2 regions of the Anaerosoma tenue genome follow, and region 2 is predicted to be linked to the other one. Evidence: riboswitches for the same ligand, from Rfam matches in the RefSeq annotation. Region 2 holds a riboswitch; the other holds the start of a gene.

Region 1 (3,411 bases), on a different contig from region 2:
ACCGACGGTGACGGCATGCTCGAGTTCCTTGGCTTGGATCCCGCTGAGTACACCGTGACCGAGACGCTGCAGGACGGCTGGGTCAACACCACGCCGCTCACGCAGGTCGCGACGGTCGTCGATGGCGAGACCACCGAGGTATGGTTCGGCAACGTCGAGTTGTTCCTCCCGTTCACCGAACTGGACCTCGCAATCACCAAGGTGGCCGATCGTGACAGTGCCGCTCCTGGTGCTCTCGTGACATACACTTTGACCTACTGGAACAATGGCGAACTTGCTGCCGAGAACTACACGATCGTCGATGATTTCGACGAGCGGTACGTCACCGTTGTCGATGCCAACGGCGGCGTCGTGTCGGGTGGGAAGATCACCTGGACGATGGCCGGTCCGCTTGCGCTCGAAGACGGTAAGCAGACGCTGACCTACACGGTGCGGATCGACGAGGACATGCCGGATGGCCGGACCAACGTCGACAACGTCGTTGTGATCGATCATCCGCAGGATGCCGATCCCACCAACAACTCCGACGATGAGCGCGTCGTGGTGCGGGTAGGCGAACCGTTCCTGCCGTTCACCGGTACGGAGGCGTGGCTGCTGCTTGCGGCAGCGTTGGCAGCCGGCACGGCCGGTCTGGCGCTCAGGCTTGCACCCCGCAAGACGTCGTAGCGCACACCGGTTGTGAGGGGCCCGGCACTGTCCGACTGCCGGGGCGAGGGGCGCACTCGAGAGGGTGCGCCCCTCTTTGTGCGCATACAACGAGACCCCGGGGAGGGAGGTCCGGGGTCTCGTGTCGCTCCTATGGGGGTGCCGCGTCTTACAGCGCCGGGATGTTCTCGCCCCAGTCGATGACACCGTTGTCACGCCAGTCGAGGATGTGTCCCACCTCGTGGGCGATGATGCGCTCCAGGCTGCTGGTGTGCGTGGGGCTGATCACGATGCGGCCCGACTGGTAGTAGCAGATCGCCTGGTATCCCTTGGCGTCGCCGAAGGTGACGGTCGAGCCGGCGAGGATCGGGTACTTGGAGATGTAGCGGGCCAGGATCGACCGCGCGGTTGCCGTCTCGTCAACGGGAGCGGAGGTGGTGCTGCGGGCGCTTGAGCTCGTGGTGGATGCCGACGAAGTCCGGGTGCTGCTGGTGCGGGCCGCGCTTGTGGCGGCTGGCGCGGGCGCCTCGATCTTCGTGGCCGTGCGTGCGGCGGTGCGAACGCTCTTCGCGAGCGGCTCGACCGAGTCCGCGACGAGTGCCGCTGTGTGCGTTTCGGCACTGAGCCTGTTGCGGAAGACGCCGCCGATGTTGGCTGCGGCGACCGCGTCATCGACCGGTGCGAAGCCTGCGACGAGAACGAGTGCGAGGGCAACGAGCGTGGTCGCCGCTGCGAACCTCATCGTCCGGGTGGTGATGCTGGTCATGGTGGATCGCCCCTTGTTCGAGTTCCTCGCGCACATCGGCCCGACTTCTCCTCAAGGCGCAGAGGTGTCGGGCCGACAACGCGTGGCTCGTACCTTCGGCAATCCGGCTGTCGTGGGAAGCGAGGCTTCCGGTAGACCCGTGATTTTGCGAAGCCGACCTTTCGGCCGACCGTGCCTTTTCGGGAGCGATCCGATGTTCGCTTTTCAATCCTGCCGTACACTTCTCATATCGGCAGCGGTACGGCTGGTCTTTATAGCATATTGTGTCGTTCGTCACAGGATTCTTGTGAGGAACGTCACACCGCTCGAGCGGAGGTCTGCAGAACGTGCGCCTACGGGATCGCTGGATACGCGCAACAGGGAACCTCCTGCTCGGCGTCGCCCTAGGCCTTGGGTCGTACTACGGGCTCACGACCCTCGTCGGCTCCCATGCCCAGGAGGTCCTGCGCGACGAGGCGGCTGCGGTGGCTCCCTACCGGGCCGAGGCGCCCGACAAGGTCCTCGAGGCGCCCGATGGCCCCGCCCTGGACTTCTCTGGGTGGCATGAGGAGGACGAGGCGCACTGGCGGTCGCTCGATGCGGGTGCGGTGTTCGGGAGGATCGTGATCCCGGCGATCGGGTTGGATACCCTCGTGGTGAACGGCGTGAGTACCGCTGACCTGCGAAAAGGTCCCGGATGGATCGACTGGACCGATCTCCCGGGGCCGGAGGGCACCTGCGGCATATCGGGACACCGCACGACCTACGGCGCGCCGTTCGCACGCGTGGATGAGCTCGTGCAGGGTGATACCATCGACCTGTACTCACCGTACCGGCGCTATCGCTATTCTGTGACCGGTACGGTGATAGTGCGTCCGGACCAGATCGAGGTCGTAGCGCCAACGGAGCACCCCTCATTGACGCTCACGGCCTGTCATCCGCCGTACAGCGCACGGTATCGCATAGCGGTACAGGCGGAACTCGTCGAAGTGCGGCGCGTCTCCGGAGATGCGCCATAGGGAGGCAGCATGAGGGTGGTCGTAACGGGAGGCGCCGGATTCATCGGCGGTAATCTGGTCCACGCGCTGCTGGGTGGCGGGGCCGAGGTGACGATCATCGACGACCTCTCAACAGGGTCGATGGACAACGTGCACCCGGCAGCCGCCTTCCGATGCCTGGACGTGCTGTCTCCGGAGGCGGCACAAGCCATCAGCGATGCGCATCCGGACGTGGTGGTCCACCTCGCCGCACAGGTGAGCGTTGCCGCTTCGCTGGCGGATCCGGCGTTCGACCGGGCGGTGAACGTAGATGGGACGCGCGCTGTGGCTGAGGCCGCGGTCGCTGCGGGTGCAAGGCGGGTCCTGTCGGCGTCCTCTGCCGCCGTGTACGGAGAACCGCAGGAGCTGCCGCTCACCGAGACGTCGCCCACTGCGCCTGCTGTGCCGTACGGCGCATCCAAGCTGGAGGCTGAGGGCGTCATCGCGGAGGTGCTGCGACCGGCGGGCGTGGACTTCGCTTCTCTGCGGTTCGCGAACGTCTACGGACCCCGTCAGCGAGCCGAGGGTGAGGGAGGCGTGGTGGCGGAGTTCGCCTCTCGTATGGCGCGCGGTGAGACGCCGGTGATATTCGGCTCGGGCAGCCAGACCAGGGACTTCATCTACGTGGCCGACGTGGTCAACGCGTGTGTCCTGGCTGCGACCCACGAGGGGGTACTCGCCCATCCCGGCGTGAGCGGCCCCGCGTACAACATCTCCACGGGGACGGCGACGTCCGTGAACATGCTGGCCGAGGGGCTGCGGGTGGCCATGCGGTACCCCGGGGCGATCGAGCGGGCGGATGCCCGCGAGGGGGACGTCGAAGAAAGCGTCCTCTCTCCCGCAAAAGCGGCGGATGCCTTCGGCTGGAGCGCAGCGGTGGAACTGCAGGCCGGACTCGCCGCGACCGGGACCTGGTTCATGCAGCAGTCGTGAAGGATCCCGCGGACATCACCGGCGAGGCGAAGCGGCTCGATGCTCTCTTCC
Region 2 (3,411 bases):
TACTCCATGCTCAGACCCTGCCTTCCTGGGCGGGGACCCGTTGTGCCGCATGGAGCGAGGTGAGAGATGCAGAGGATCGGCTCGCAGCCGTCCGCATCCATGGAGACGGCACGTATGCCCGGATCGGGCGATGCCATCACACTCATGCGGCAGGTAACGGATGCCGCCGACCCGTCCTACTTGGTCCAGCCCCTGCGGAGGTCGTCCGCACCGGGTACCGGATCGTTCTTCCGGGTGGCTCTGGGGTGGGTTTCGAAGCGTCCCGCGCCGGGTTTCCACCGTCCCCGACTCTCTATTGCTGGGATTGACCTCTACTGTTCCCCGTCTACGCCGATCGTGCTCTGCGCTTGTGAGGCTGCGAGTATACACGAATGCTGAAGGGCCTGCACAAGCAGGCCCTTCAGCCCCTCAACGAGATCCCATGGGTCCCCCCGGACCTCGGACTCCCCTGCTCGTCGCGGCCGAGCCCCTACCCTCTCGGGCAGGCTCCCGGCCGGGCACATCTACCAGCGGCTCGGACGATCACGGTGCCGCGCAGGGTGACACGCATCGCACGTGCCGTCCCAGGGCGCCGTGAACGAGTCCACATACGTCTCGTGACACTCCACGCAGCCAACGGCGACGGTGGGCTTGAAGTGCTCGGTCTTGAGGTCCATGGAGTGGCAGTTGGGACAACCATTGCTCAAGGGCACTGACGCGTGAACGTCCACCGGGTAGTGCTGTGTCTCGACCGGCTGAAGCGCCCCGTGGCACGACGCGCACTCGATCGTGGCTGTGGACCAGTCGATCCGTCCGGCGGGCGCCCTGTGGCACAGTGCGCAGTCGGCAGAGCCGTCTGCAGCCACGTGCAGCGCGAGCGTGTCGCCCGTCTCGTGGCAATCCACGCAACCCGCGCTGTCGATGGCCGTATGGATCACGGACACATCGCCGTGGATCTCGTGACAGTCGTCGCAACCGGTAAGGCCGGCTGCGATCTCATCGGCATAGAGCGCGTTGGCGTGGCAACCCACACACCCGAACTCGCCCTCCTCGACGGTGCGATGCTCCTCATGGATGGTCATGAGGTCTCCCGAGGAATCATGGCACCCGTCGTCACTGCACCCGGACATCGGCGCCCAGGAACTGGTGTGCCGCTCGGCCCCGTAATGCTCCTCGAAGGTGAAGTGGCACGTAGCGCACTGCGGGATGAACTCGACCACGGCCACCTTGGCGAGATCGTGACAGGCCGGGTTGACGCACGTGGAGGGCTCGGTGACCGTACCGGTCCCGGTGGCCTGCACGTAGCTGACGCCCGGATAGCCGGAGACCGCGTGGTCCCCGTGTGGCACGGCATCAGAGTGGCATGCCGAGCAGGCTGCTGCCGCGTGACAACTCTGGCATTCGGCGGTGCTGCCCACCTTGAACACCAGCGAGTTGACCCAACCCTCGCCGGAGTGCGCCGCATGGAGCGTCTGCGGAGTACTGCTGAGGGAAACGGACGTCTTGAAGGTGCCGTAGACCGGATCGATGTACGTGGAAGTGAAGCGCTGCGTCAGATCCCGGATGATCGGCAGCATGCCACTATGGCAGTCGCTGCAGCGCGTGAACAGGAACGATGGGTTGTGCCAGTGCTGGCTCGTGTTGATCGCACCATGGCAGGTCGAGCACCTCGTGTAGTCCACGGCACCGACGCGGAAGTCCACGACGCGCACGCCGCTGACGGCGTCCACGCCGTGACAGACGTAGCACTCTTCCGAGCCGCTCGAGTACGTGGTGTCACCGGTCTCCTCGGCAATGGCCACACCTGCAGCGAGTGCGACAGTGACCAGAGCGAGGACCAGCACGGGCATGATACGAGGACGCATACGGATCGCCACCTCTTCTTCGGCACCGACATGTCGAAAAAGCCCACATGGGCGGCCCGGCCGCATCCCCCGTCCGCCCCTAGGGCGGGAAATGAAAAAACCGGCCGAACACGATCAGCCGGTTGCGCCACTCGCTCCCCGTCATCCAGGCGCCCAATCACAGATGGCGGTTCATCGCTTCGGATCGGCCCGGCACTCCCCCATATCCACCGGGCGATTGTGAATTATGAACGCTCTTGTACCGATTCGCAACCTTGTTGTGACACGCAACACATTAATGCCCATTCACACTGATGAGCGGCAGCACGTGACGATCAGACGCCGCACTCAGCCGCTCGGCACATCTGGGGACATATGAAGTAACCGTTGGTCCCTCGATCGAGTCCTTCCATACGTGCCATCCGCTGGACAGGAGGCTCCGTGCGCCCGGTCATCGTGTACGACACCTTGCTTGGCGCATACGACCTCGCGCCCTGGCACCCGCTCCGTCCCGAGCGGGTGACCCTGACACTCGATCTGATCGCCGCGTACGGCCTCATCGCCACCGGCGACGACCCTGGGCCGGGACGGTTCTCGCTCCTGCCACCCCGGGCGATCGACCGCGAGGCGCTGGCGCTTGTGCATGATGAGACGTACATCGAGGCCGTCGAGAGGGCCTCCATCGACCCGGATGCGCGGGTCGGGCACGGGATCGGCACCGGGGACGACCCGGCGTTCGCGGGGATGCACGAGGCCGCCACGCGCGTGGTAGCCGCCACGTGTACCGCATTGGACCACGTGCTTTCCGGTGTCTCAGTGCGGGCGTTCGCGCCAGCGGGCGGGCTACACCATGCGCACCGAGACCGTGCCGCCGGCTTCTGCATCTACAACGACGCCGCCGTCGCGATGGTACGCGCTCTATCCGAGCGGCCCGATCTCCGTATCGCCTACATCGACATCGACGCCCACCATGCCGACGGCGTGCAGGAGGCGTTCTGCAACGAGCCGCGGGTGCTTGTGGCCTCGATCCACGAGGACGGCCGGTACCTGTTCCCGGGCACCGGCTCCTATCGAGAGCGCGGAGCAGGTGATGGCCTCGGCACGACGATCAACGTGCCGCTGCCGCCGTACGCGGGACCTGACGGTTATCGGCTCGCCTTCGACAAGGTGGTGGATCCGCTGGTGCGCTCCTTCGCGCCCGACGTGATCGTCACCCAGAACGGCGCGGACGCACATTGGAGCGACCCGCTCACCTCGCTCGGCATGACCGTGCCCGGATACGAGATGCTGTTCACCCGGCTGAGCACGCTGGCCGACCGGGTCTGCGGCGGTCGGCTCGTCGCCCTTGGCGGAGGCGGGTATTCCTGGCTCACCGTGGTGCCCCGTGTGTGGACGCTGCTCGCCGCCTCGCTCCTGCGCCTTGACCTGTCCGATGAGATCCCCGCTGCATGGCAGGAACGGGTACGCGCACTCGGCGGGGAACCACCGACACGGCTCCGAGAGGACCCCGGTCCCGACCTGGACGACGACACGGTCGCGCGTGTCGAGCACGACACCGCCCATGTGATCTCACGCATCATGGCCGGAT

What was found. A riboswitch is a leader RNA that binds a small molecule or an ion and turns the genes downstream of it on or off. The one in region 2 is predicted to bind cyclic di-GMP.
Region 1: linked by a shared signal. The riboswitch ahead of MSB02_RS10170 (hypothetical protein) and the one ahead of MSB02_RS08200 (cytochrome c3 family protein) in region 2 are both predicted to bind cyclic di-GMP.

Annotation. Positions count from the first base shown of each region.
Region 1 covers NZ_JALNTY010000004.1:117,400-120,810, forward strand. Annotated here, with positions in the region: gene MSB02_RS10165 (SpaA isopeptide-forming pilin-related protein) at 1-666, shown strand, start outside; gene MSB02_RS10170 (hypothetical protein) at 815-1,411, opposite strand; cyclic di-GMP riboswitch class I at 1,506-1,597, opposite strand; gene MSB02_RS10175 (sortase) at 1,738-2,409, shown strand; gene MSB02_RS10180 (NAD-dependent epimerase/dehydratase family protein) at 2,419-3,360, shown strand; gene MSB02_RS10185 (uracil-DNA glycosylase family protein) at 3,357-3,411, shown strand, end outside.
Region 2 covers NZ_JALNTY010000003.1:117,164-120,574, forward strand. Annotated here, with positions in the region: gene ilvD (dihydroxy-acid dehydratase) at 1-8, opposite strand, end outside; gene MSB02_RS08200 (cytochrome c3 family protein) at 504-1,844, opposite strand; cyclic di-GMP riboswitch class II at 1,952-2,035, opposite strand; gene MSB02_RS08205 (acetoin utilization protein AcuC) at 2,265-3,411, shown strand, end outside.